DNA from 2 places in the Exiguobacterium sp. s91 genome. Region 1 is predicted to be linked to the other one. Evidence: a T-box and tRNA genes for the amino acid it is inferred to sense, from the RefSeq annotation. Region 1 holds a T-box; the other holds one or more tRNA genes.

What was found. A T-box is a leader RNA that pairs with one kind of tRNA and senses whether it is charged. The one in region 1 lies ahead of leuS (leucine--tRNA ligase), so its partner is inferred to be a tRNA-Leu.
Region 2: it has a tRNA-Leu gene. The T-box ahead of leuS (leucine--tRNA ligase) is inferred to sense a tRNA for this amino acid. The anticodon was not compared.

Annotation. Positions count from the first base shown of each region.
Region 1 covers NZ_JACSMZ010000001.1:513,123-528,204, reverse strand. Annotated here, with positions in the region: gene pepV (dipeptidase PepV) at 1-505, opposite strand, end outside; gene KNQ06_RS02625 (DeoR family transcriptional regulator) at 827-1,045, shown strand; gene KNQ06_RS02620 (SDR family oxidoreductase) at 1,154-1,786, shown strand; gene KNQ06_RS02615 (pseudouridine synthase) at 1,847-2,566, opposite strand; gene KNQ06_RS02610 (putative polysaccharide biosynthesis protein) at 2,553-4,217, opposite strand; gene KNQ06_RS02605 (BaiN/RdsA family NAD(P)/FAD-dependent oxidoreductase) at 4,410-5,681, shown strand; gene KNQ06_RS02600 (hypothetical protein) at 5,741-6,718, opposite strand; gene leuS (leucine--tRNA ligase) at 6,850-9,255, opposite strand; T-box leader at 9,302-9,524, opposite strand; gene KNQ06_RS02590 (HAD family hydrolase) at 9,563-10,207, opposite strand; gene KNQ06_RS02585 (peptidoglycan bridge formation glycyltransferase FemA/FemB family protein) at 10,301-11,335, opposite strand; gene KNQ06_RS02580 (MDR family MFS transporter) at 11,519-12,697, opposite strand; gene mnmM (tRNA 5-(aminomethyl)-2-thiouridylate-methyltransferase MnmM) at 12,851-13,450, shown strand; gene KNQ06_RS02570 (serine aminopeptidase domain-containing protein) at 13,501-14,205, opposite strand; gene KNQ06_RS02565 (GNAT family N-acetyltransferase) at 14,284-14,772, opposite strand; gene metK (methionine adenosyltransferase) at 14,910-15,082, opposite strand, start outside.
Region 2 covers NZ_JACSMZ010000001.1:1,083,454-1,098,535, forward strand. Annotated here, with positions in the region: gene KNQ06_RS05380 (PTS mannitol transporter subunit IIBC) at 179-1,609, shown strand; gene KNQ06_RS05385 (PTS mannitol transporter subunit IIA) at 1,644-2,081, shown strand; gene KNQ06_RS05390 (mannitol-1-phosphate 5-dehydrogenase) at 2,084-3,226, shown strand; gene KNQ06_RS05395 (hypothetical protein) at 3,465-4,262, shown strand; gene KNQ06_RS05400 (TraR/DksA C4-type zinc finger protein) at 4,331-4,855, shown strand; gene adh (aldehyde dehydrogenase) at 5,054-6,574, shown strand; gene KNQ06_RS05410 (DUF779 domain-containing protein) at 6,597-6,959, shown strand; gene KNQ06_RS05415 (S66 family peptidase) at 7,148-8,158, shown strand; gene KNQ06_RS05420 (hypothetical protein) at 8,174-8,515, shown strand; gene KNQ06_RS05425 (alpha/beta hydrolase) at 8,537-9,469, shown strand; tRNA gene KNQ06_RS05430 (tRNA-Leu) at 9,512-9,595, shown strand; gene KNQ06_RS05435 (transporter substrate-binding domain-containing protein) at 9,798-10,565, shown strand; gene KNQ06_RS05440 (amino acid ABC transporter permease) at 10,597-11,241, shown strand; gene KNQ06_RS05445 (amino acid ABC transporter ATP-binding protein) at 11,238-11,966, shown strand; gene KNQ06_RS05450 (2-oxoglutarate dehydrogenase E1 component) at 12,279-15,082, shown strand, end outside.

The DNA.
Region 1 (15,082 bases):
GCATCTCTTCATGTTTGAAGTAATGATTGACACAACGCCATTCACTCTCCTCATCCCCTCCTGCAATCAGACGGATGCGTTTCGAGAGTGGTAAGCCAAGTTCTTTGACGATTTTCAAAGCATAATAAGCTGCCATCGTCGGTCCTTTATCATCGATTGCTCCACGCGCATACAGTTTTCCATCTACAAGCGTCGGGTTGAATGGACCATATGTCCAGTGATCGCCACCAGCTGGTACGACGTCTAAGTGACAAAGAATACCGAGTAACTCTTCTCCTTGACCATACTCCAAATGTCCTGCGTACCCATCGACATTTTTTGTCGCGAATCCATCGCGTTCCCCTGTCGCGAGCATCCAATCGAGGGCACGTTTGACTTCATGACCAAACGGCGCGCCCTCTTCAATCGTGGATTCGTCGAGTACACTCGGAATCCGCAATAATTCTTTTAAATCTTCTAATAAGTCCTCGCGACGTGCGAGTACTTCCTCTTTCCAATTCACCATCTGATTTCGCTCCTTCATTACGGGTTTTGGATTCGTTTCCTATACACCTTCCTAGTATAGCGAATATTCGTTCAGATACGAACATCCAAATTCTGTTTTCTTTTTTATTTATTGAAATGACGAACATTCAAACGAAATAAACCCCTAATCATCGAATTTACAAACCATTTGAATATGTTTTTTATACAAACGTTCGGTTAAATTACTTGCATTTTAATATCAAAACGTTATACTAAAGGCGAAACAACTGGATATTGCATTGTCTTTTGTCACCCGAAGCTTTAGAACACTATTCTATCCATTGGGGGAGTGGTTATACCAATGAAAGATTCTACAGACCGTATGTTGACCCGGATTAAATCGATCTATCTCTACATCCAAGAGAACGGAGCTACTACGACAGCAGAGTTGGTTGAAGAGTTTGGCATCACTTCAAGGACCGTCCAGCGGGATTTGAACGTGCTCGAATACAACAATCTCATTGTGAGCCCTCGACGCGGTACATGGACGTCGAGTAAGAAACAAAAGCAAGCGGGTTGATCCACTGTTTCACTATGTATATCTTTCGATGACGCGATTCTTCGCGTCTTTTTTTGTTATCTTTTTTAAAACGTGGGGTATAGCTATTGGGAGAAGGAGATGATAAGCATGAATATTTTAATCATTGGAGCAAACGGAACGACGGGACGCAAAATGGTCGAATTGATCGCTAAACAAGGAGATCACCAAGCCGTCGCTGTCGTACGGGAAGAAAATCAAATCAACGATTTGATCGCACTCGGTGCATCTGAAGTCAGACTTGGGGATTTGACGAAGGATGTCAGTGGCGTCGTCAGTAACGCGGACGTCGTCATCTTTGCAGCGGGTGCTGGTGGCGCATCGGACGAATTGACACGCGCCGTCGATCAGGAAGGTGCGATCAAAGTCATCGATGCAGCAAAAGCCAACGGAATCGATCGTTTCCTAATGCTCAGTTCAGTCGGTACAGAAGAACCAAAAGGCGAACTAAAAGTATATCTCGAATCGAAAGCAGCAGCAGACGCTCACCTAAAAGAAAGCGGACTCGACTATACGATCGTCCGTCCTGGTCCACTCAGCTACGATGACCCAGCAGGTACTGTTGAAACGAAAGAGCATTTTGATTCATACGAAGATCGTAAGGTGTCTCGTGACGATGTGGCGGCGCTGTTCGTTCACTTGATCGATCACCCGACACAGTCTCGTGTATTCGAAGTACTCAGCGGTCCTTATCCGATCGCAGAAGCACTACGTAATCAATAATTGAATCCCACAATAAAAGGCGATGGAATGCACATTCATTCCATCGCCTTTTCGTTTTGCTTATTCAGGTTGCCAATCAAACAAGGATAATTCATCCGGTGTCAGTTCCCGGTAGTCCCCGAGTGCAAGTGCCGGATCAAGCTCCAAGCGACCAATCGAACGCCGTTTCAAGAATGTGACCTCTTTACCGAGGGCAAGCATCATCCGTTTGACTTGATGAAACTTCCCTTCCGTGATTGTCAATTCAAGCGTTGAATCTGTTTCTGTCGTCGATAAGATAACGAGTTTTCCTGGCTTTGCCTGATAACCGTCTTCTAAGGTGACGCCTGCCGCAATTGCCTCGACGTCTTCTTGCGTCAACACACCTGTCACTTCCGCATAATACGTTTTTTCGACGTGTTTCTTCGGAGACATCAAGGCATGATTGAATGATCCATCGTTTGTCAGTAACAACAAGCCTTCTGTATCCTTATCAAGTCGTCCGACCGGAAACGGTTTGAAATACGTCACGTCTTCAAACAACAGATCAATGACGGTCTCATCTCGTTTATCCTCCGTCGCACTAATGACACCCGGTGGTTTATTCATCATCAAGTAGATGTATTTTTGATACGTGACCGGTTCGCCGTACATCAGAACCTGTTGCGTCTCGACATCGACATGTTGTTTCGGATCACGTACGATCTCACCATCGACTTGAATTGCCCCTGCCTTGAGCAGAAGTTTTACTTCTTTTCGGGAGCCTGCCCCCATGTTGGATAATAGTTTATCTAGACGCATGACCTCGTCCTCGTTTCAATGAAATTTTACGTCCTAATACGACTTCTGCTAATCCACTCCAAATCGAGAGTCCAGCGAAAATCACGATTCCAACTGCCGCACCAATGATCAGGATCAACAGAGATGCCCATGTAGTCTCTGGTAAGAAGGACACCATTCCCCACTTCACGAGTGCAACACCTGCTCCCATCAATGCACTGATGATTAGAATCAATGATGTCCGGCGCAAGACGGTACTGAATGGGAACTTCACCGTTTGTGTGATCCGGAAGAACATCAATCCCGTCGCAACGAGATAACCGATGATCGTCGCATAACCAGCACCCGTTCCATCACCCGTCAAATGAATCAACGGCGCATTCAAGAGATACTTCGCAAGTAGTCCAGCAAGTGTTGCGATGATCGTGAAGTACTGACGGTTAATCCCTTGAAGGACTGCTGCCGTAACAGAATACAAGGCAAGGAACAACGCACTCGGCGCATAACTTAATAGATAGACCCAGGCCGCTTGATCTTTCGGGAAGAGCACATGGAACGTTTCTTCACTGAGGAGAATCATCCCGACGACTGCCGGAATCGTCACGAAAAAGACGAGTTGATAAATCTGTGAGATTTGAGCCCGTACTTTCCGCATATCCCCTTGCGTGAAGGAAGCTGTCAACAGTGGAGTCGCAGATAACGACAATCCTGTTGCGACCGACACCGGAATCAAGACGATCTTATGACTATCCGCAATCAGATAGGCAGTCGCGTTTCCGGCCGCTTCGAGCGTGTAACCGATACTTTGTAATGCGGCATTCATCGTATTTTGGTCGATGACTTGGTAAAGGGGTGTCGAAAGACCGACCATGACGATTGGAATCGCATACGTCAATAATTCCTTATACAAATCCGTTAACGGGCGATCCGGCGAACGGACGGTTTGAGTAGCACGTAGTTCCTGCAAGCCGCTGGCACGTTTGCGGAAATAATAGATCAGAACCGCAACACTACCGATTGCACCAATGAAAGCGCTGAACGTTGCAATCGTTGCGGCAAATGCTGCACCTGAATCAAATAAATAAATCGCGATGCTGACTCCTGCAAGCAAAAAGATGATCCGGACGATTTGTTCCAAGATTTGCGAAATCGCTGTTGGTCCCATCGATTGATACCCTTGGAAGTAACCTCGGGTCATACTCATCGGGGGAATCAAGAGTAAAGCGAAACTCACGCCACGAATCGTCATCGTGACGGCATCAACGTAGGCTGCTGAATCAACGTCACCACCTGGAATCGCCCGGTGTGCTAAATACGGTGCGAGAAAGAATAAAGCGAGGAAGGAAACAATCCCGGTCAAGGACATGATTTTCAGACCAGACCGATACAACCGTTCACTCGTATCATATTCTCCTAATGCATTGTATTTGGCGACGAATTTCGAGACGGCGACAGGAATCCCCGCTGTCGCGAGTCCGATCATGATCGCATAATAGTTATAGGCATAGGTATAGAACATGATGCCTGTCGCGCCGACCATGAACTGAAACGGAAAGAGATAAATCAAACCCAGTGCGCGGGAAATCAGTGACGCACCGGACAGGAGCATCGTTCCACGAACGAATCCTGAATTGCCGGAAGAAGTAGACTGCTTATTACTGACTGTGGACATGGTAACATCCCTCACGCTTTCTAATTTTTAAACTCGACACTCTGATCGTGACTGTCTCATTATACAAGTTCTCTCGTACACAATTGCAAATCATTATACCGCTGTCTATCTTGAATTGAAAGAGACGGTTTGTTTACAGTCGCAACTTCTGCTAAAGTGAAACAAGCAGAATTCTATGAATGAGGTGACCTTATGTACGATGTAATCGTAATCGGAGGCGGACCGAGCGGCTTGATGGCGACGCTCGCCTCTTTACAGGCTGGAGCTCGAACACTCCTGCTTGATAAAGGAAATAAATTAGGTCGGAAGCTTGCGATCTCTGGCGGCGGACGTTGTAACGTCACGAACCGAAAACCACTCGACGAACTCGTCCAGTCGATTCCAGGAAACGGACGTTTCCTTTATAGTGCCTTTTCTCAATTCAATAATGAATCGATCATCGAACTCTTCGAAGGGTTTGGTGTCGCCCTCAAAGAAGAGGACAATGGACGGATGTTTCCTGTCTCGGATAAAGCAGCAGATGTCGTCCGTGTATTGATCGATCAAATCCGCGCGCATGGTGCCGAGATTCAAACAGACGCGCAGGTCGCTACGCTCGACTTCCATCCAGACGGTTCTTTTGCAGCTGTCATCTTAGAGAACGGCATGCGTCTTGAAGCAAAAAGTTGCATCGTTGCAGTCGGCGGACAATCTGTTCCACATACCGGTTCGACAGGTGACGGCTACCCGTGGGCTGAAAAAGCGGGTCATACGATCACGGAACTCTTCCCAACTGAAGTTCCAATTTTGTTAGGTGATACGTTCATTCATGAAAAAACATTACAAGGGCTGTCGCTACGTGACGTCGCCTTAACGGTCCACGGCAAAAAAGATAAAGCAATCAAAACACACACGGGTGACTTACTCTTTACCCACTTCGGTTTAAGCGGTCCGATTGCTTTACGCTGTAGCCAGTACACGATCAAGGAGCGCAAACGTTCGAAGGAGACGATCGTCCATTTATCAATCGATCTCTTCCCGGACGAATCACTCGGTGCGTTAACCGAACGCTTCCAAGCCGCGCTTGCAGCAAATCCCAAGAAAACGGTACGCAACGCTCTCCGCGGCTTCGTGCCGGAACGTCTGCTTGAACTTCTATTTGCTCAAATCGGCTTTGGCGATGAAGTCTGCACACAAGTCAAGAAACAGGACTGGACGGACTTCTTGCAAAAATTAAAGCGATTCTCACTTAAAGCAACGGGAACGCTCGACTTTGATAAAGCTTTCGTCACGGGTGGTGGCGTCTCAATCAAAGAGATTGATCCAAAGACGATGATGTCGAAAAAAGCGGAGCGGTTATTCTTTGCCGGGGAGATTCTTGATATCCATGGCTATACAGGTGGTTACAACATCACAGCTGCATTCGTGACGGGTCATTGCGCCGGTAGTCACGCCGCAGAGATGGCACGTGATACTGTCTTTTAATATGAACAAGACCCGATTCTTCTGCTTAACAGAGGAATCGGGTCTTATTGTGTCAGGATTTAATCAATCGGTGTAAACGATCGGCTTGAGAATTTATCCGTGACGACTAACGCGAACAACTCGTTATCCTGCACGAAAATCCCCTTCGAACCATATACTTTCGGACTGGCTGTCTCACCCGTGATCGTTTTGTCCTTTCGATCGATCGAATAGAGATAGAGCGCTTCTGAATCGAGTGTGTAGATCCGACCTTGCCGTTCAGCAAGACCAATCGGACGGAACTCGGACTCGAACGATTTCTTCGCATCACTTCGCATCCCACTCGCCGCTTCAATCTTCTCACGTTTGATGACTGACAGATAAGGCGGTTTCTGTTTTTTCTTCAATGCACGTTTTTTCTTTTCCGAGGCGTCAGGATCAATCTTGATCTTATCCTCTTTCATCGCGAAATAAGTCACCTCGACTCGTCCCAGTGCTCGAATATGATTAATCGTATAGAATTCTTTTTTCTTCGCATCATATCCAAGACCATGGAAACTATCCCGTATCGTTGTTCCTTGTACTTTTTCACGTTTTTCTTCGCTCCAGACACCGTCTTTTCGCGTAATCGTGACTAGAATCTGATTCGACGTCAATAGCGCGACGGTCTCCCCGTCAACGAGCGTCATACCGTCTAAACCAGCGAGCAACAACTTTCCTTCTTCTAACTGGAAAGATGCGTTGATGCGTTCTCCGGTTCCACTGATTTCAAAGAAACGATAATCGTCTGTGACGACGAGGTACGAACCAATGGAATCATCATATAACATATGTTGGACATTTTTGATTAATGGCTCTTCCGGGTTCGGAATAGCTGAAGGCGTTTTCGGTGGCACCTGTTTAACGGCTGCCTGATGCTTTGATTGCGTCTCGATTTTCGCGAACGTTTCTTGAATACGTGACAACGTCTCTGGCTTCGAGAAGACGAGCAGTACGCAAAGGATCAACCCCGAAACGACAGCAAAAATCGTTGTATAGACTATATAAGATCGTTTCATTGATGGTACTCGCCTTTCTTTCTCGGTTTCTGATTCAGTGTAGCAGAAGGTCGTTGAAAAAAAAAGCGGACTTGCGACGGAAATGAAGAAACCCCCTCCATTCGCATCAAACGAATGAAAGGGGCTATGGCTTAGTTTGCCACGATATTGATTAATTTTTTCGGTACGACGATGACTTTACGAACTGTTTTGTCGCCGATCCATTCTTGTGTCTTTTCATCAGCAAAGGCAAGTGCTTCGATTTCTTCTTTTGTCGCATCGATGTTGATTTCGATTTTCGAGCGAACCTTTCCGTTCACTTGAATGACGAATTCCATCGTATCGCTGACGAGTTTCGATTCATCGAATGTTGGCCATGCTGCATACGTCAATGTCTCTTCAAATCCAAGTTGTTCCCAGAGTTCTTCACCAAGGTGTGGTGCGACTGGCGTTAACAATTGGATGAATCCACGAAGGAAGTGACGCGGAAGAACCGGCTGTTTGTTTGCTTCGTTGACGAAGACCATGAGTTGCGAAATTCCGGTGTTGAACTGGATGTTCGCGAAGTCTTCCGTGACCTTCTTGACCGTCTGGTGGTACGTCCGCTCGAAGTCAGCATCGACTTCTGTAACGTCCTGAATGTCTGCTGTCCGTTCGAACAAGCGCCAGACACGATCGAGGAAACGACGCGCCCCGTCAAGACCGTTCTCCGACCAGGCAACTGATGCATCGAGTGGTCCCATGAACATTTCGTACAAGCGTAATGTATCCGCACCATGCGATTTGACGATTTCATCCGGATTGATGACGTTACCGCGTGATTTCGACATCTTCTCATTGTTCTCTCCAAGAATCATCCCTTGGTTGTACAACTTCTGGAATGGTTCTTTTGTTGGTACGACGCCTGCATCATACAAGACTTTATGCCAGAAGCGCGCATACAACAAGTGGAGAACGGCGTGTTCCGCACCACCGATGTAAATATCGACTGGAAGCCAGTATTTTAATTTTTCTGGATCCGCGATCGCCTCTTCATTGTGCGGATCGATGAAACGGAGATAATACCAGCAGCTTCCGCCCCATTGTGGCATCGTATTCGTCTCGCGACGCCCTTTCATTCCTGTTTCAGGATCCGTATAATCCAACCAGTCTTCCGCAAGCGCAAGTGGTGATTCGCCTGTACCAGACGGTTTGATTTCCGGAATGATTGGAAGTTCAAGCGGTAATTCCTCTTGACTGAGCGTCTTCATCGAACCATCTTCCATATGAACGACTGGAATCGGCTCGCCCCAATACCGTTGACGACTGAACAACCAGTCGCGGAGACGATACGTGATTTTCTTACGTCCGACTTGATTCGTTTCGAGTTCAGCAATCATCGTCTCGATTGCTTCTTGTTTTCCAAGACCATCAAGCATATGCGAGTTGACGTGTTCGCCCTCTCCTGTATAGGCTGCTTCATCGACGTTTCCACCCGCGACGACTTCAACGATTGGCAAGTCGAATTGTTTCGCGAATTCATGATCGCGCTCATCGTGTCCTGGGACCGCCATGATTGCACCCGTTCCGTACGAAGCAAGGACATAATCAGCGATCCAGATTGGAAGACGATCACCTGAGATTGGATTGACGGCGAAAGCACCCGTGAAGACGCCTGTTTTTTCCTTCGCTAAATCCGTCCGCTCGAGGTCCGACTTCGTTTGGACTTGCGAAATGTACGTATCGACGGCTTCCTTGTGATCCGCTGTCGTGATGTCAGCTACGAATGGATGCTCCGGCGCAAGCACGAGGTACGTCGCACCGAAGATTGTGTCCGGGCGTGTCGTAAAGACCGTGACTTGTTTTTTGTGTCCATCAATCGTGAAATCGATCTCAGCACCTTCTGATTTCCCGATCCAGTTCCGTTGCATCTCTTTGACAGAATCCGGCCAATCGAGGTCATCGAGATCTTCAAGAAGACGATCCGCATATTCCGTGATTTTCAAGACCCATTGACGCATCGGGACACGCACGACCGGATGATTTCCGCGTTCAGATAATCCGTCGATGACTTCTTCATTCGCAAGAACGGTTCCGAGTGCTGGGCACCAGTTGACCGCGACTTCGTCCACGAACGCAAGTCCTTTTTCATACAACTTCGTAAAGATCCACTGTGTCCATTTGTAGTACTTCGGATCTGTCGTGTTGATTTCACGATCCCAGTCATAGGAGAATCCAAGTTCTTTCAACTGACGCTTGAACGTCTCGATGTTTTTCGCTGTGAATTCACGTGGGTCATTCCCTGTATCGAGGGCGTATTGTTCTGCTGGTAATCCGAACGCATCCCATCCCATCGGGTGCAAGACGTTGTATCCTTGCATCCGTTTCATCCGTGCGAGGATATCCGTTGCTGTGTAGCCTTCCGGGTGACCGACGTGGAGACCGGCACCTGACGGATACGGGAACATATCAAGGGCATAAAACCCTTCTTTTTCTGGATCTTCTGTCGTGACGAAGGCGTTGTCTTGATCCCAACGCGCCTGCCATTTTGGTTCGATTTCGCGATGATTGTACGGCATGTCTTTTCCTCCTCTAATCTAAAAAAACCGGTCCTCCGCCCCTAGGAATAGGGACGAAAGACCGGTTTGGCTTCCGCGGTACCACCCACGTTGTCTGTCTATGACAGACCGCTTGATTCACGGATAACGGTGTGAAAGACCGGATTCGCTACTACGACTTCACGAATCGTGCTCCCTGACGAGTTCACGGTTGTTACCGACTGGTTCGCACCTTCCACCAGCTCTCTTGACGGCACCTTTCCCCTACTACTTCAGTTCCATGCAATTGACTATCTTTTCCTAGTGTAATCTGTTTCTTCCTCAAGCGTCAACGCTTCCGTAAAATTTCCTCGATTTCTGCATGCGATCGTGCTACATGATCCGCTTGTTCTAGACGTTGCATCGGCATCCGATCATCGAGAAGCGCAATCACTTCCATGCCTGCTGCTTTTGCGCCGATCATCCCGTTTGCAGCGTCTTCAATGACGAGACAATCTTCAGGCGCGTGCCCGATTCGTGATGCTGCAAGATGAAAAATCGCAGGATCAGGCTTTGAACGCACGACTTCTTCTCCACTGACGTAATGCGTGATTGGAAGCTCATAATGACGGATGACGCGTTCGATTTTTTGAAGCGAACTCGAGGAGGCAATCCCGATATCGTAACCAAGAGACGCCGCTTGCTCGATGACTTGTTTGACTCCCTCTTTTAAACCACATTCCTCCGGTTTTGCATGAATTTGAAACAACCGATGTTCTTCTTCTAGTAACGCACTAGCTGTTTCTTTTAGCTGATGCTGGGCGACAAGCTCTTCCCACATCTCATCACCTGTTTTTCCCATGAACGTCGCATACTGAACTGGATCGAGCGGAATCGATAACGTTTTGAACATCTGCTGATGGACCTCGAAGTAGCGAATTTCACTATCTAAAATGACCCCATCCATATCAAAAATAAGACCTCGTTTTTTCAAGACACATCCCCCTTAATGATCTATCATGATTTCAGCATATCAAAAAAACGACTACACGATGTAGTCGTTTCGCCTTCTTCATTTAGTTACTGTTTAACTTGTCGCCATTTGGACACTGGTTTGTCGGTAAGCTGGAAAATAATCCGAATCAGCATCTGACCCGTATCGTACACATAACTGATCGTATATGGCTGGTTGAAGAATGGATTTTCCTTGATGATACTCAAATAAACGATACCCGGTGTAACGGCATTTACTCTCAAAGAGACTATCCCGTTCTTGATATCCACCCCCGAGATGTTGTTCGACGAGACCGCGTGCTTTCGTCTGAAGAATCGCTTCGTACTCGAGTCGCTGATTCGGGAACATCTTCGCTTCGTCCCGCTTACACCCAATCAAATGACCGTGGGCATATTCTTTTCCGAGCAATACGAAGTATCCACCAACAGGTTCTCCGTCGATTTCCGCAATCAGTAACAATGGCTCACAGAGTGGATTTGCTTCAAATAATTGTTCAAAATAACTGTCCGTAAAATAGTAATGAGCCGAAGCATTCTTCCGGTCCATCGTTTCATGATACAACGCTACAAAGACAGGTAGGTCGTCTCGTGTTCCTGTTCTAACGGTTAAAGGAGAGGCAAGCGATTTGCGAATCATACTTCTCGTCTTCTTATGAAATGTCTGCATGATGTCTTCTATTGAAGGGCGTAAATCGATACTCGTCGTATGACGGATGAAGGAGACTTTCGTCCAATCCCGCATGAAGCGTTCATTACCCGTCAATGGATTAAAGCGAATCATTTCCGAGACAATCGCTTCTCGCTTTGCCCACCTTTCAAACAATAGACGTGCATGCTGCATTTCAGTCGCAGTCAGTTGACCGATGATTTCCGGTCCACCATAGCCATACGGCGTGATGAGATCTGAATAAGGCGTATCAAAAATTCGGCGCTTCAAAAAGGGATAGAACAGTGTTCCTGCATCACCTTCATAACGGAATAGCACCGCTTGCTCAGACGGTCTAGCGTTGAGCGTGACATATTGGTGACTGTAGAAGATATCAAGAGGTTGTTGCTGTACGTGTGTCGTCCAAGTTGCGGCATCTGTGATGAATTGACACCTTTCCATTCGTGCACCTCCAGTCAAAAAGAAGCAACGTTCATATGACCTTTCTTTTTCAAGTTCTTGATTAGAAAGTACCCGTTTCTTTGCCGAAATATTCCATATTATTAAATGTTTATTTTATGATTTTCGAACGAATGACGTAACAAAAGACAGCGGTCATAATGTCCGCTGTCTTACAGATGATGCTCATGATGTGATTTTTGGAATAGCACGAAGGAAGACGACGCCCGCTAACAGAATCAATCCAATTAATGTCAAGAAGACCGCTGACATACCTGATACATCGTAGATCAACCCTCCAACGGTCGGACTGATCATCCGCCCCGCTGAAGCAGCAATATTGACGTACCCTTGGAATTCTCCTTCTTTTCCGATCGGCGCGAGTCTCGCTGCCATAGCAGGAACTGCTGGCCAGATGAACATCTCACCAATCGTCAGGATGATCATCGCGACGAGGAACATCTTGAAGCCGCCTGCGAACGGAACGATCAGATAAGACAAGAGGAAGATTCCTGTACCGGTCATCAATTGTCGCTTTAAGTCATCTCCAAACCAACGAAGAATTGGTGTTAGTAAAGGTTGTGCGAACACGATGAGTGCTCCGTTGATCGTCCAAAGAATCGAGTACTCGGAAATCGTGACACCGAGCGATTTCGTGTGTACGGCAAAGGTTCCTTGCCATTGCACATAAACGAACCAAAGTAAGGCATAACCAATCGAGACGAGCAACATCGTCCGTGCCGCACCGCGTGCAAGGGGTGTGCGTGTCGTTTCGATCTCGTCATGCGCCGCATGCATCCGCGCCGGTGCCTGAATCCAGGACAAACCAACGAACAAAATGATGGCAAAGGCGATGTAGAGGACGAGATTGGCGATGAAGATGTACTGAATCGAAAAGGCAGCGATTTGACCACTGACTGCTGTCCCGAGCGCTACACCGACGTTTTGTGCGACATAGATCGCATTAAAGGCACGGCGCCCGCCTTCCGGCCAGATGACACCCGTCATCGCGTAGATCGTCGGAAAAACCATCCCACCGACGAATCCAATCAATCCAAGCATCGCGACGTATCCGAGGTACGTCTGATGAAACAGCAACAAGCCGACGGAAGACAGGACAAGTCCGATGACACTGATGACAAGCGTCTTCTTGCCACCGAGACGGTCAAACGCTTTTCCACCTAAGTAGTTTCCGACGATTGCTAAGGCCGAGTTGACGAACAACGCCATCCCTGCTTTTGTCATCGACTCTCCTAAATATTCATGAATATATAATGTATTAAACGGCCATAAAAAAGAGGATCCCGTCGTATTGATGGCCATCGCAAGGACGAGGATCCAGACCGCTTTTGGTAATTTTGGCATACCTGTGGTCCTCCTATTTCATTCTCAACCTTGCCACTTTACGCAATCCGTCCCCTAACTGTCAAGCCACTTCGCTTTTCGTCAACGAATCAAAAAATGATATAATGCAGAAAGAATCTTGCACATACTGAACCATTACTAGAAAAACAGACCATAGGAACAGGAGTCTATGCCATGTCACTTGCCCGTGTACTACCTTATACGAAACAATTACTCGAGTCCGTTATCGAACCCGGAGACTGCGTCGTCGATATGACTGCCGGAAATGGACATGATACACAGTTTTTAGCAGAACGCGTCGGTCCAGAAGGTCGAGTCCTTGCGTTCGACGTCCAGGCACAAGCCATCGAGGAATCGACGCGACGTCTCGACGAAGCCGGAATGTTAGCACGCGTCGACCTTTATCATGAAAGCCACATCCATGTCGGTGCCCGTCTTTCGGACGAACAACGTCCTGTCCGCGCCGGTGTCTTCAATCTCGGCTACCTGCCTGGAAGCGACAAATCAATCACGACGACAGGAGAAGAGACGCTCGAAGCACTCGATGCCCTCCTCCCGGTCCTCGCTCCCGGCGGTCTTGTCGTCCTCGTCGTCTATCACGGTCACCTGGAAGGAAAACGTGAACGCGACGCTGTCCTCGATTACGTCACAGCCCTTGATCAGCAAGATTATGCCGTTCTCCAGTACCGTTTCTTGAATCAACAAAATCATCCCCCGTTCATCATCGCGATCGAGAAAAAAGTACGCGGATGATGGGACACAAAAAAGTGATGCCCTTTTTTAGAGGCATCACTTTTATTATTTCATTCTTCAACAAGCTTAAAGAACAACATTAATTTTTCTGCAAACCGAGTGTTCAACCGTTCGAAACTAAAATGCGGAAAACCGTGTAGACGTTGTAAGTAAATCTGATCGCCACCCATTTTCCGGCATACTTCAAGCGTCAACTTGACGTCTGCGAACTGATCGTCTGGTGCATAAAAACAAGCCAAGTTCACACGCGGCAGTTTTTTTCGTTCCTCGTCATGTACGACGATCTCTTCTTCGATTTCCCGGTACTGTGCATAGGTCAGTTCACCGATGCGAACGGTATCTTCCGTACTTTGACCAAACGGCAACGTACCGAGTGGCGCATCGGGCCGGAAACGATCAAATGCACTCGCGAAGACTTGTTTGACGCCTCCGAGTTGTTTCGAAGGATGCCAATCAAATAACGGTGAAATGAACGCAAGGCTTGCGACCGGTAATTCATATTCTTGCAACAGACGATTGACGACGAGTGCGCCCATGCTACAGGCGACGATATGAATCGGTAGCTTGCGTTTCCCGGCTTCACGTAATGCTTCTTTTAACAGTTGACCATGCTCTTCAAACGAGATGCGACGTGGTGCGTCGACAAGTAATACTTCATACTCTCGTTCGAGTACCCGAATCAAGGCTTCACTCGGACGGGCACGCAGTTGTAACGGATAAACTAATACGATGATTCCTGTTGGTTGTTCAACCACAAACTCACCTCTTCACTTCATACTTCCTTTTTACGATACCTTATTTCAAACGCACACGAAACCGTCCCAAGACGGATTTCATGAGGCGACATGGCGAAGACGAATGACAGATTCTACTTGCCCAAAGACTTCTTCCGTCATCTCACTGAGTTCTTCAAAACCGAATGAGGTTAAGAACTGACGTGCTTTATAGTTACGTGCCTCCACGTATACTTCGAGTGGGACGGCTCCTTGTCGTTCGAGTTCACGGATCAGCCGTCGTCCGATTCCGTTTTGCTGATATTTCGGCAAGACGTACAGACGAATGATCTCCCACGTTCCCTCAACATCAACAGCATGAATGAAACCGACGATTTCCTCATCGATGATTCCGACATAAAAATACTCTCCCCGTGCTTCTTCCGCCGTCCGGATCGCACGAACGACTTCTTCTTGCGGATACGCCTCCTGCACGAAATGCGCTTTCGAACGTTCGGAATAGATTTCTGCATACGTATCCAACCAAGATGTGACGGCAATGTCATGAATACGTCCTGCATCAGCTGGAATAGCTTCGCGTATTTCCATAATCGGAACCCCCCTTTGTATTCATACGAATCGACTCATGTACTTTTACCCTCTTCTAGAAAAAACATTCGTTTCCTGCAAAGTTCCACGGAAACAAAAAAGTCCGAAAACCCGCGTAGGGTTTTCGGACTTTTTGATTATGCGAAACGTTTTGCTTGTTCTTCAAGAACTGCTGCTTTATCTGTTTGCTCCCATGGAAGCTCAACATCTGTACGACCGAAGTGACCGTATGCAGCTGTTTGACGATAGATCGGACGACGGAGATCAAGCATGTTGATGATTCCAGCCGGACGAAGATCGAAGTTTTCAG
Region 2 (15,082 bases), 570 kb from region 1:
TCAATTCCTGAAGTGACAGGGATTTTTTTAGGTCAGGCAGGCTTCTTTCCAGTCTGTCCAACTTCTTGGACAAAGACTGAACTAGGAAAGATTGAGTAAGCGCTTGCAGTGCTCTTACAATAAGGTCATAGCAAAGCAATCATCTTATCAACTCATACACGAAATGGAGGCTAACGCAATGGCGACAGCTCAAAATGGAGCACGGGGCATCCGTGTACAAGTTCAACGGTTCGGAAGCTTTTTAAGCGGTATGGTCATGCCGAACATCGGTGCATTTATCGCCTGGGGGATCATCACGGCACTGTTCATCCCAACTGGATGGGCACCAAATAAGGAACTCGGTGAACTCGTCGGTCCGACGATCACCTATCTCTTACCGTTGCTGATCGGATACACAGGCGGGAAATTAATGCATGACGTCAGAGGGGGCGTCGTCGGGACGCTCGCGACGATGGGGGTCATCGTCGGAACAGAGATTCCGATGTTCCTCGGTGCCATGATCATGGGACCACTTGGCGGATATGTCATCAAAAAGTTTGATCAGTTGATCGAAGGAAAAATCAAACCAGGTCTCGAGATGCTCGTCAACAATTTCTCGGTCGGAATCATCGGTGGTTTGTTGATGCTCGGTGGATTCAAAGTGTTCGGACCACTCATGACAGGTCTTGACGACATCATGGCTGCAGCAGTTGGTGCGATTGTCAGTGCACACTTATTACCGCTTGCCAGTTTGTTCATCGAACCAGCAAAAATTTTATTCTTAAACAACGCAATCAACCACGGTATCTTAAGCCCTCTTGGTCTCGATCAAGTGAATGAAGCAGGAAAATCGGTACTGTTCTTACTCGAAGCCAACCCAGGTCCGGGTCTCGGATTGTTACTCGCTTACTCGTTCTTCGGTTCTGGTGCAGCAAAGAAAACAGCACCGGGTGCTGCGTTCATTCAATTCATCGGTGGGATTCACGAAATCTACTTCCCGTATGTCTTGATGAAGCCGGTCTTATTGCTTGCGATGATCGCAGGCGGTATGAGTGGGATCCTCACATTCGTCCTATTTGATGTCGGTTTAGTCGCACCTGCTTCACCGGGTAGTATCATCGCTGTCCTTGCAATGGCATCCCGCGGCTCTTACGTCGGATTGATCGCCGGTGTCCTTGTCTCAGCGTCTGTGACATTCGTTGTCTCGACAGTCTTATTGAAAACAAGCAAAGCAAAAGAGACATCACTTGAAGAAGCAAGCGCGAACGTCAGTGCGATGAAAGGAAAACAATCAATTGCCTCGACACTCGTTTCAGCTGATGCCAAACCACTTGCGGAAGTCGAACATATCATTTTCGCTTGTGACGCTGGTATGGGATCGAGTGCGATGGGGGCATCTGTCCTTCGCAATAAAATCAATAAAGCGGGCTTACCGATCAAAGTGACGAATACGTCGATCAGTCAACTGCCGCAAAACGCCGAACTGATCATCACGCATCGTGATTTGACGGAGCGGGCGAAGGAACAAGTCCCAACGGCAGAACACCGATCAGTCGATAATTTCCTGAATGCCGGGTATTATGATCAACTCGTCCATGAGATCGAAACAGCACGGAATAAGATTTCTTAAAAATAAAGAGAGAGACACTCAAGGAGGAATAAACATGACAACGACAATGAACCTTTCACCGGAACTTGTATTACTTGACCAACAATTCGCAGACGAGACGGCAGCCATTACGGCTGCCGGTCAACTCCTCGTCGATCACGGATATGTCGAAGCGGGTTATATCGATTCAATGCAGGAGCGTCATGCCTTATCGACGGTCTACATCGGCAACCATGTCGCGATTCCCCACGGAACAGAGTCGGCTAAATCACAGGTCAAGAAAACGGGGCTATCGATTCTACAAGTACCGCAAGGCGTAGCATTCGGAACGGAACAAGCACGACTCGTCATCGGCATCGCTGGCGTTGGGGATGAACACCTCGAGTTGCTATCGAATATCGCGGTCATTTGCTCCGATGAGGAGAACGTCGAGCGTATCGTGGCAGCGACATCAAAAGAAGAAATCATCGCCTTATTGACAGCGGAGGTGTAAGCATGAAAGCCATCCATTTTGGTGCTGGTAACATCGGACGTGGGTTCATCGGCTTACAACTCGTCAAGACGGGTTACGAAGTCTGTTTCGTAGATGTCAATACGACGGTCGTCGATGCATTAAAAACGAGACAAACCTACGAAGTAGGTTATGCCTCTGAACAAGGAGGACGTGAACGGGTCAACGGCGTGACAGCACTCAACAGTTTATCTGAACCGGATCAAGTCATTGCAGCGATTCGCGATGCAGACGTGATTACAACAGCTGTCGGCCCGAGCTTGTTATCGAAAGTAGCTCCTTTGATCGCGGAAGGGTTACGTCAACGTGATCAACAGACACCTGTCTACGTCATTGCGTGTGAGAACATGATCGGTGGGTCAAAACACTTGCAAGCAGAGGTGGCGAAACATCACCCCGTAGCGGAGAACTGGTATTTCCCGAATGCAGCGGTTGACCGGATCGTACCGCTTCAACATCACGAAGACCCGTTGTACGTCGAAGTGGAAGAATTCTTCGAATGGGTGATTGAGACGACTGGACTACCGGAAGCTTATCCACGGATCGAAGGCGTCACCTATGTCGAGAACATCGAACCGTTCATCGAGCGGAAGCTGTTCACCGTTAATACGGGACATGCGATCGCTTCTTATCTCGGAGCACTATTCCATAAAGAGACGATCGCTGAAAGTCTAACGGATCCACGCATCCGTCGTGGTGTCCAGACAGCACTTTACGAAACAGGATGGCTATTACTTGAAAAGTACGGCTTTAATCCGGTCGATCATAGTGCGTATATCCAAAAGAATATGAAACGCTTTGAAAACCCGCGGATTCATGATGAAATCATACGTGTCGCTCGTTCACCGATTCGTAAACTGAGTCCAAGTGACCGACTCGTCAAACCAGCAAAGGAATTGATGGAGCGTGGCATCGAAGCAGATGGATTAGCGCGTGGGATCGCAGCAGCTCTAACCTATTTCGATCCAAATGATTCAGAATCTTCAGAATTAAATGCATATATTACGAAACATGGAATCGAAGATGCGCTAAACGCGTATTTACAATTATCGGCAACGGATCCACTTGGATCTCGAATCATCGAACATTATGAAGCAATGCAACACCAAGTCAATTCGATTGCTTAAGAATAAGTGTTCTCAACACCTTTCACGGGATGTGAAAGGTGTTTTTGTATATCGAATTAAATGCGACGTGTCGTCATCGAAATGATCAGTTTTTGAAATTCTTCTATCACAATTTGATTACAATTTGTATATTAAATTTGGAATATTCGAAAACGAATATTTAGCGATTAAAATACATTGTACGCTATATGAACGGAACATCTCTATTCCGATTTTTCAGGTAAGAGAAGGTGATCATATGTTGAATTATAAAGTGAACGTATATAGATTAAACGGAGCACGACCAAAAACTACAAAAGGAACCGGACCAAAACATTTGATTTATTCGAGTCAATTTTCTTCGCGTACGCCAGTCCATTTATTGCATCAACTCATCTTGAATCGACTATTGGTTGAACAAGAAAAAAACCTTGATTTGACGTACACGATCGAAGTAAATGCGGTACTTGATCAATTCGTGATCGACGTCCGTGTCTTTTCGACAGATACGGTCAGTGTCCAAGTTGAGCGTGACTTGATTGAAATCATTGAACGCGAAGAAGTCCGTCATATCCCGGCTCTTGAAATCGGGAAACCTGATTTTGCTGAATTCGCCCACATCGTCTTAAAGGTGAAGGAAGGTGGACCACGCCTTTCACAAGAGGATACGCAACGAATTTTCAATGAGTCTGGTGTTCGAGGACGAATCATCCTGCACAAGGAGCGCATCGATAGTCATGAGCCCTCCCATTCGATTCAGTTGTTGATTGGTGGGGCCGAGAAGTGTTTGTATAGTCTTTCGCAATATCAGCTTGATCCACTCTTCCGTAAACATGGTTTGACGATTCAATCCTTGAATCTGTTACCGTTTGATTTATTCATGATTCGTGACAAAATTGCGATGCTGTCTTCGGCAGATGCTTCGCAACTGTGGATTGATGACATCACGACATCCAAGAACGGACGATCACATCAGATTTGTTTTAACGATGGGAATGAATGCATGACGGTCATCTGTGATCTTCATGGATCAATTCGTTCTTATAAGTGTTCGTGATGGTTTAACTCTTCTTCGAATAGGCTACATTCTTAACAGAGGTTCTAACGAAGGGGAGTCGAACAATCATGTTATCTAAACAACAGACGGAAGAATTCAAGCAACGGTTATTAAAGGAAAAAGAAAAGACGACATCAAACATCGAACAACGCGATACCGACTACGATGAAGGTGAATTGTCGAGTTACGATAATCATCCTGCCGATTCCGGCGATGAATTGTTCTTGCGGGAACGCGATCAAGCAATCACGGACATGCAAGAGGATATGCTCTCTGATGTGGACCGTGCCCTAAAAGCGATCGAGGACGGAACGTATGGCATTTGTAAGGTCTGTGGAAAAGAGATTGAGATTGAACGTCTTGATATCATTCCGGAAACGTTATTATGCATCGAGCATGCAAAAGAAGAAGCAGAACAAAACGAGAACGATCCCAATTCGCGACCAAGCGAAGAAGACGTACTGGATCCATCTGTCACAGCCCGCGGCAAAGACATCGACGGTGATACGGACGGATTCTCGAAAGTGAGTGACTTTGGTAGTTCTGATACACCGTCTGACCAAGAAGACGGAATTGACCCGACACGGTCTTGACCGGCAAAACATCTCCCGAAAATGGAGATGTTTTTTTTCTCGAAAAAAATCACAAATATTTACCGGAATTTTTTGACTTTTCATATAATTTTGGTACGATGGTATCGAGAGGGCTGTTTTTAGCCTATATTAAAATGTAAGCGCATACAAGCATCCGTCTCACTGCTTGACCATTTTAGTTGAGGGAGGAAATAAAGCATGATTTATGACATTCCGAACAAGCAAGGGTCAAAGGTACAGTACAAGGAACGGTATGAAAATTACATCAATGGAAAGTGGACGGCACCTGTCGGGGGAGAATATTTTGATAATGTAACACCTGTTACCGGTAAAGTATTGTGTCAAGTCGCTCGTTCCGGTAAGGAAGACATCGAACTGGCTCTTGACGCAGCACATGCGGCAAAAGAAGCATGGGGGAAAACGTCTGTAACGGAACGCTCAAACATTTTAAATAAAATCGCGAATCGGATGGAAGAAAACCTCGAGATGCTCGCTTATGCAGAGACACTTGAGAACGGGAAAGCGGTCCGTGAGACACTCAACGCCGATCTACCGCTCGCGATCGATCACTTCCGTTATTTCGCGGGGGTCATCCGTGCCCAAGAAGGTTCGGTCGGTGAACTCGACCAAGATACGGTCGCGTATCACTTCCATGAGCCACTTGGCGTCGTTGGTCAAATCATTCCGTGGAACTTCCCACTCTTGATGGCTGTCTGGAAACTAGCGCCAGCACTCGCGGCAGGGAACTGCGTCGTCTTAAAACCGGCAGAACAAACACCAGCGAGCATCATGGTACTCGTTGAGCTCATTGAGGATTTACTCCCACCGGGTGTTCTTAACATCGTCAACGGTTTTGGTCTTGAAGCAGGGAAACCGCTCGCTTCAAGCAAACGAATCGCAAAAATCGCCTTTACGGGAGAGACGACGACAGGACGTTTGATCATGCAGTACGCATCGCAAAACTTGATTCCGGTCACCCTCGAGCTCGGTGGGAAATCACCGAACATCTTCTTTGAGGATATCATGCAGGCAGACGATGCTTTCTTTGATAAAGCAATCGAAGGATTACTGATGTTCGCGTTGAATCAAGGAGAAGTCTGTACGTGTCCGTCGCGTGCCTTGATTCAAGAATCGATTTACGAGCCGTTCATGGAACGTGTTCTTGAGCGCGTTAAAGCCATCAAGATCGGAAATCCTCTTGATTCGGACGTCATGATGGGTGCTCAAGCTTCGAACGAACAGATGGAGAAAATTCTTTCATATCTTGAAATCGGTAAGTCGGAAGGCGCAGAATGTCTCATCGGTGGGGAACGCAACATGCTTGAAGGGGATCTCGCAGAAGGATATTACATCCAACCAACGATCTTCAAAGGACACAATAAGATGCGAATCTTCCAAGAGGAAATTTTCGGACCGGTCTTGTCGGTTACGACATTCAAGACGGAAGAAGAAGCGCTCGAAATTGCGAATGATACGTTATATGGTCTTGGTGCCGGCGTCTGGACACGTGATATGAACCGTGCTTATCGGTTTGGGCGTGCGATCGAAGCAGGACGCGTCTGGACGAACTGTTATCACCAATATCCAGCTCACGCGGCGTTTGGTGGTTACAAAATGTCAGGGATCGGACGTGAAAACCATAAGATGATGCTCAACCATTACCAACGGACGAAAAACCTACTCGTTAGCTACAACCCGAATAAACTCGGTTTCTTCTAAGTCGGAAAGGACGTGGATGCAAATGGTGGAACGTGTTCAGGCGACAGCAGCTTGTCTAGAGTTAATCGACCAGTTGAGAGAAAAACACGGTCCGTTGATGTTTCATCAATCTGGTGGTTGTTGCGATGGCAGTTCCCCGATGTGTTTTGCGCAGGGTGATCTATTCCTGGGAGATCAGGATAAAAAACTGGGAGAGATCGGTGGTTGTCCGTTTTATATTCATGAAGATCAATATGAGTACTGGAAACATACGCAACTCATCATTGATGTCGTGGATGGTCGAGGCGGAATGTTCTCTCTTGAAGGTGTCGAAGGGAAACGTTTTTTGACACGCTCCCGTGCGTTCACGCAAGAGGAATACGCTGAACTATCAGCATCAAGCTAATGAAAAATCAAACACGGTTTCGTCGAGGTGACTTGTTCATTCAGGTCGCTTGTACGGAATCGTGTTTTTTTGTTCGTATCACGACGTTCGAACAGGATAAAAGTTGGTAATGCGGCATAAGAACGGTATAATGAACTCATATTTTGACGAGAAGATAGTTTCACACTATGACATTATAGGGGGTCACCATGAAATATCCATTTTTAGGTTGGACAGGTCAAACGATCGGAGTGACGGCGCCCTCCTCCGGATTACGTGAACAGCAACAGGAATGGGTCGAACGAGCAGTTGAACAGGTACAAGCACGGCAAATGAACGTCCGTTTAGGTGAAACGATTTGGTCGCATCAACTTGCTGAGAGTGCACCGGTCAAACAACGGGCGGAGGAATTGAATCACATGATGACGGATGAGACGATTGATGCCGTCATCCCGCCATTTGGTGGGGAACGCGCCATTGATCTTTTACCCGAGTTGACGCTAGCTACTTACCAAACAAAATGGTTGCTTGGCTATTCCGATATCAGTACGTTATTGCTCAGTCTGACGCTTCAGACGGGGATTGCAACAGCACATGGTCCGAATTTCGTTGAGCTTCGAAGTGAAGAATGGGACGAGACGACAAGTGCCTGGCGACGGGTGCTCGCGACGCCAACTGGAGGAACCGTCACACAGTGGGCTTCCGATCGTTATCAACCCGAGTGGACTGATGAAGAACGTCCAGCAGGTTCGTTATTTCAGCTAACGGAAGCGACGGAATGGAAAGCACTTGATGAGCGAACCGAGGTGACCGGACGGTTACTTGGTGGATGTCTGGAGACGATTCGCCATCTGATTGGGACACCGTATGGAGATGTGCAGCGTTTCCAGCGTGAAGAAATCAACGGAGAACCGATACTCTGGTACTTCGAGGTGTCTGAAGCGAATTCGGCAGAGGTGCACCGGACACTGCGACAAATGGTGTATGCTGGGTGGTTCGACCATGCGGCTGGCTTTTTATTCGGGCGCACGTCTGCAAGAATTACAGAAGACCTAACATGGCTAGACGTGTATCAATATCTAGCGGATGAGACGGGCTTACCAGTCTTATACGATCTTGACATCGGTCATCAGCCGCCACAGTTGACGTTAATCAATGGAGCGACGGGTACGGTTCGTATTCAAGGAAAAGATTCACGAATCGATCTGACGTTCAACTAAAAAGGAGAGCACGCAATGGCACGTCGTAAGTTTCAAGCACTAGGCGTTTATAAACGCGTCCATATCAACCCGGAGACCCGTCGAATGACGTTACCGGAACCATTTTACGATGCACTTCGTCTAGAAGATGAATTGCTGATTGCACAAGTCGGAGATGTTCTCGTCATGCGACGTCCGGGGGAGGTCGTCGAGACAGAAACGGAATTATTGAGCGAACTCGTAGAAGATGGATTCACGGGTACAGAGCTTGTCCAGGAATTTGCCTACCGGCGTCAGCAACAAGAACAACGATTACGTCAACAAGTCTTGCAGGATGAAGAGGATGACCATGCTGCTCAACTGAAGATCGAGCTATAACGGAAAGAAGGAGTGGGGCAGATGCGTCGCAGAACAAAAATTGGAATCGGAGTCATCGGATCCGGATTAGTAGCAGCGAGTTATTATTTTTATGAGATGGCAATCGCCACGAATCCAAAGCCATTCTTATCGAATAATCGAGATTTAAGTGACGAGATGGTCCGATTGATGCAACCTGGTCAGACGTGGATCAAGGAGCAACCGCTTGAGCGGATCGAGATTGAAGCGAAAGACGGTTTAACGTTACGCGGGCATTTTCTTCCGTCACCTGTTCCGTCAGATCGGATCGTCATTCTCGTGCACGGGTACGGAGGTGTCGGAACGGATTTAGCCGGATTCGCCTATCTGTACCATCAGGCCGGTTTCCATGTCATGATGCCCGATAATCGTGGACACGGGATGAGTGACGGTCACTATATCGGATTCGGATGGCATGACCGGGAAGATTGTCTCAGTTGGTCGAACTATCTGATTGAACGGATCGGACAAGAGGCGAAACTATTCCTGCATGGCGTATCGATGGGAGGGGCGACCGTATTGATGACGAGTGGCGAACAACTCCCGCCACAAATCAAAGGAATCATTTCTGATTGTGCCTATACGTCCGTCAATGCAGTCCTTGCGTATCAGATGAAGCGGATGTACCGTCTACCTCACTTCCCGTTTTTAGGGATGACGAGTGTATTGACGAAGCTAAAGGCAGGTTATACGTTCCGTGAAGCATCTGCGCTGAAACAGGTCAAAAAGGCACAAGTACCAATTTTGTTCATCCATGGTGGGGCGGATACATTCGTACCGACAGACATGGTGTATGAGCTGTATGAAGCTTGTCCGACGGAAAAAGAGCTCGTCGTTATTCCGAATGCCGCTCACGCGATGGCCTATTTTGAGGATCCAGCATTGTATGATGATGTCGTCGAGAAGTTCGTACGTAACATCTTGCGAAATGATTGACAACTCAGTTCTTTACCCGCTATATTAATATCATAAATCAACGTCGTCGTGGCGGAACTGGTAGACGCGCTAGACTCAGAATCTAGTGGTGGCAACACCGTGGAGGTTCAAGTCCTCTCGGCGGCATAAATGATTGAAGGAGGCAATCCCAGCAAGGGATTGCCTCCTTTTTTGTTGCTGAATAGAAAACGATTACAACGAATAAAAATTCAGAAAAGTTTATCTTTTTAGAATTTTTCTGGTAAAATACGTTTTAAAGAGGGTACTCTTCAGGGAAAGTACTAAGTAGAGTTAACAATCTTTAACACATAGGAGAGGGGAAACAAACATGAAAAAAGGGAGTATCTTGTTAGCGCTCTTGATGAGCTGTGTTCTCGTACTTGGTGCATGTAGCATCGGTTCGAAAGAAGAAGAGTCGTCAGAAGGAAAAACGTACAAGGTCGGCATTGACGTCACGTATCCACCATTCGAATATAAAGACGGGGATACGTACAAAGGAATCGACATCGATCTCATGAAAGCAATCGCGAAGGATCAGAACTTCAAGATTCAATTTGAAGCGATGGACTTTAGCGGTATCATTCCGGCACTTCAAGCAAATCAATTGGACGTTGCCATTGCCGGTATGAGTATTACGCCAGAACGGAAGAAAGTCGTTACATTCTCAGATCCATACTTCAAAGCTGGTCTTATCCTAGTCGTCAAAGAAGATGAGAATGGTATTAAATCCGTCAACGATTTAAAAGGGAAAAAAGTAGCCGTCAAAAAGGGAACGACGGGTGCGAAATATGCAACGGATAACGCAGACAAACTGGGATTCACGGTCACACAGTTCAATGACAGTCCAGCGATGTTCCAAGAAGTGAAGAACGGTAACGCAGCAGCCTTGATTGAAGATTATCCTGTCATCTCATATGCAAACAAACAACAAAACCTTGGATTAAAACTTGTCGGAGACCGTCTCAACGGGGACAACTACGGAATCGCTGTCTTAAAAGGTGAGAACGAGGATCTGATGAAGAAAATCAACAAAGGACTTGCGAATCTGAAAGAAAACGGTGAATACGATAAAATCGTTGACACGTATCTGAAATAAGTCGCAAGGCGATAAGGGAGTGGGATAGCCAATGGAAGTGGTCAAAACCGCATTTCCATTTTTCTTGGAAGGGCTTCAAGTCACATTGTATATTTTCATCATCGCGGTCATCGTCGGCTTTCTGATTGGCTTAGTCGTCGCATTGATGCGGTTATCACCATCAAAAATCTTAAACGGGATCGCGATCGTCTATATTGATGTCATTCGCGGAACGCCGTTCATCGTTCAGTTATTCTTCATCTATTTTGGACTCAATTCGCTCGAATGGTTATCGATGGACCGGATGTATGCAGGGATACTGACGGTCGCAATCAATGCCGGTGCTTATTTTGCGGAGATCATTCGAGCTGGTATCCAGTCGATTGATAAAGGACAAACAGAAGCTGCACGTTCACTCGGGATGACAGGGCGTCAAACGATGGTACAGATCATCTTACCGCAAGCATTCCGGCGGATGTTACCAACGATTACAAACCAATCGATCATCAGCTTAAAAGATACATCGTTGTTGTCGATTATCGGAATCGCTGACTTGACGCAACAAGGTCAAGTGCAGCAGTCAACGACGTTTGAACCATTCATCGTCTGGTCCGTCGTCGGATTGATGTACTTCGTCATCATTTATCTCTTGTCCTTAGTGGCGAAGTTCTTGGAACGGAGGTTTACATTACGATGAGTATCATTGAAGTTAAGAACTTAAAAAAATCCTTCGGTTCGAATGAAGTCTTAAAAGACATCAACGTCTCGATTGCCGAAAAAGAAGTCGTTTGTGTCATCGGTCCGTCGGGATCTGGGAAAAGTACGTTTTTACGCTGTTTGAATCGATTGGAAGAGATCACGGGTGGTACGGTCATCGTCGATAATTTCGACATCACGAGTCCAAAGGTCGATATCAATAAAGTCCGGGAAGAGGTCGGAATGGTCTTTCAACATTTTAATCTCTTCCCGCATAAGACCGTGCTTGAGAACGTTACGCTTGCACCGATCAAAGTGCGCAAATCGGATAAAGAACAGGCTAAACAGCGGGCGCTTGAACTCCTCGATAAAGTCGGATTACGGGAAAAAGCCGATAATTATCCAGGTGAATTATCTGGGGGGCAAAAACAGCGGGTCGCAATTGCCCGCGCGCTTGCAATGAATCCGAAAATCATGTTATTTGATGAGCCGACGTCAGCGCTCGACCCGGAAATGGTCGGTGACGTGCTTGCCGTCATGAAACAACTTGCCCTTGAAGGCATGACGATGGTCGTCGTGACCCATGAGATGGGATTTGCTCGTGAGGTCGGAGATCGCGTCTTATTCATGGATGGTGGCTATATCGTCGAAGAGAACGTACCACAAGCATTGTTTGATTCTCCACAACACGAACGGACGCAATCGTTCCTTAGTAAAGTCTTATGATGGAACCGGCGTATCTAACTGCGGATACGCCGGTTTTTTAACGAATCATAAATAACTGACTAAGTGCTCATAAGAAAAACTTATACATTTAAGCGTGAGAATTTGGGAATTCGAAATGCACACACAGGAAAAGAGTAGTAATATAGTAACGAAGGCACTTTCATGGAAGAATGACACGATCATTCCTTCTCATGACGTTCAGCGTTTCATTCATGCAATTCCTTTTGAAAGCGCTAACAGGTAGAGGGCTGGAAACACATCGACTATCCACTGGATGTGTGGGGAGAAATATAGAAACGGGGGGAACCGTACATGGCAGGCCACGAGCAAGATCAACAAGCATTCTATGGACCAAACCTTGGCTACATCATTGAATTGTACGAGCGTTTTTTAGAAGACAAGACATCCGTTGATGAGGAGACACGTGCTTATTTCGAAGAGCATGGTGCACCCGTGACGGAACCAGTCGTACCGATGCAAGTCGAGACAGGAGATTTCGAAAAATATCTTGCGGCGAATCGTTTAGCGGAACAAATTCGTGCAAAAGGACATCTTGCGGCGGATATCTATCCGCTGAAGGACCATCCGCGAGAAATAGGACTATTCGAATTGAGTCAGTACGGATTAACAGAGGCAGATCTTCGAAAAATGCCAGTCTCACTCGTCTGTCCTGAACCACCAACTGGTGTACAGGACGCGTTTGAAGGCATTGAACACTTAAAGGCGCAGTACACGGGAGCAGCCGCAGTTGAGTTCCAGCATGTCGACGATCTCGATGAAAAGAAATGGCTTCGTCAGAAAATCGAGCAAGGTGCTTTGACAGCGACGCTAGACGCTGAACAAAAGAAACAGTTGTTCAAACGCTTAGCTGAAACGGATCTCTTCGAAAAATACTTGCACAAAACATACGTCGGTCAAAAACGCTTCTCGATTGAAGGACTTGACGCGATGGTGCCGTTGCTCGACACGATCGTCGGACACCTCATCTCGAACGGGTCGGAGACGATCAATATCGGAATGGCACACCGTGGACGGTTGAATGTTTTGGCTCACGTACTCGGGAAGCCATATGAAATGATCTTTGCTGAGTTCCAGCATGCACCGAACCACGACCTCGTACCATCTGAAGGTTCGATTGGGATCACGTATGGTTGGACGGGCGACGTGAAGTATCACCTCGGGTTAAATCGAAAACTCGAGCAAGAGACACGTAACGTGCGGATGACGCTTGCGAACAATCCGTCGCACCTTGAGTTCGTCGACCCAGTCGTCGAAGGCTTCACACGTGCGGCACAAGATGATCGCTCACAAAAAGGGGCACCACGTCAAGAGCAAGCAGCAGCAGCTGCGATCCTCATTCATGGGGATGCAGCGTTCCCAGGTCAAGGAATTGTGGCTGAAACTTTGAATTTAGCGAATCTCAAAGGATATAACACCGGCGGAACGATTCATATCATCGCGAACAACACGATCGGCTTCACGACGGAGCCGACGGACTCCCGTTCGACGCGTTACTCGAGTGATCTTGCCAAAGGATACGAGATCCCAGTCTTCCACGTCAACGCGGATGAGCCGGAAAGCTGTCTCGCAGTCGCTTTGCTCGCGAGCGAGTACCGGGCAACGTTTAAGAAGGATGTCATGATTGATTTAATCGGATATCGTCGTTTTGGTCATAACGAAATGGATGAACCGATGAATACGAACCCGGTCTTATACGATTTGATTCATAAACATGATCCAATTCGTGTCTTGTACGGGAAAACGCTTGTCGCGAACGGGGATGCGACAGCTGACGAAATTCAATCGATTGAAACGTCGATCAATGATCAAATGAAAGCGGCTCGTGAAAAAGTACCGAACGTCGAGAAAGAGTATGGTGGGGTCATGCCGGACGTCGTCTTTAAAGGCGTTCCGACGATTGAGACAGGAGTCTCGATTGAAACATTGACGGCGTACAACGAAGAATTGTTACAGTGGCCGGATGGCTTCCAAGTGTTCCATAAACTTGAGAAGGTCCTGAAGCGACGGACGGATGCGTTCTCGACAAAGAACGGAATTGACTGGGGACATGCCGAAACATTGGCGTTTGCTTCGATTCTCTCAGATGGAACACCAATCCGCTTGAGCGGTCAAGATTCTGAACGAGGAACGTTCGCACAACGGAACATTAATCTTCATGATGTGAAAACAGGAGAAGGCTTCTCGCCACTTCATGCCTTATCAACGGCAACTGCATCATTCTCGGTCTACAACAGTCCGTTGTCTGAAGCAGGTGTACTTGGTTTTGAATACGGTTATAACGTCTTCGCTCCGGAAACGCTCGTATTATGGGAAGCGCAATATGGGGACTTTGCTAACTCAGGTCAAGTCATCTTCGACCAGTTCATCTCAGCTAGCCGAGCGAAATGGGGACAAACATCAGGTCTCGTCATGTTGCTTCCGCATGGTTATGAAGGGCAAGGACCAGAACACTCGAGTGGTCGTTTAGAACGCTTCTTGACGTTATCGGGTGAGAAAAACTGGACAGTCGCGAACGTATCGAGTGCTGCCCAGTACTTCCACTTATTGCGCCGACAAGCAGCGATACTTGGAAAAGAGGAAGTCCGACCGCTCGTCGTCATGACGCCGAAGAGTCTCTTGCGTCATCCGCTTGCAACATCGGATGTTTCTGAGTTGACGGAAGGTAGTTTCCATCGTGTCATCGAACAATCAGGGCTCGGAGAAGCACCAGATCGTGTCAAACGTCTTGTGTTCTGTTCTGGTAAGATGGCAATCGACCTAGCTGAAGCCGTTTCGAAATCAGATGAGAATCTCGATTGGCTACAAATCGTCCGGGTCGAGGAGTTGTATCCATTCCCGGCAAAAGCCTTAAAAGAAGTCATCGCGCGCTATGAATCCGTCGAAGAGATGGTCTGGGTGCAAGAAGAACCGAAAAACATGGGGGCGTGGTCCTTCATGGAACCTCGACTTGAGACAGTCGCACCGAATGGTATCCAAACGGTCCGTTACATCGGTCGTCGTCGTCGTTCCAGTACAGCAGAAGGTGACCCGTCAGGTCATAAAGTAGAGCAGGCACGTATCATCAATGATGCACTCACAGCGACTGCTTCTATTCC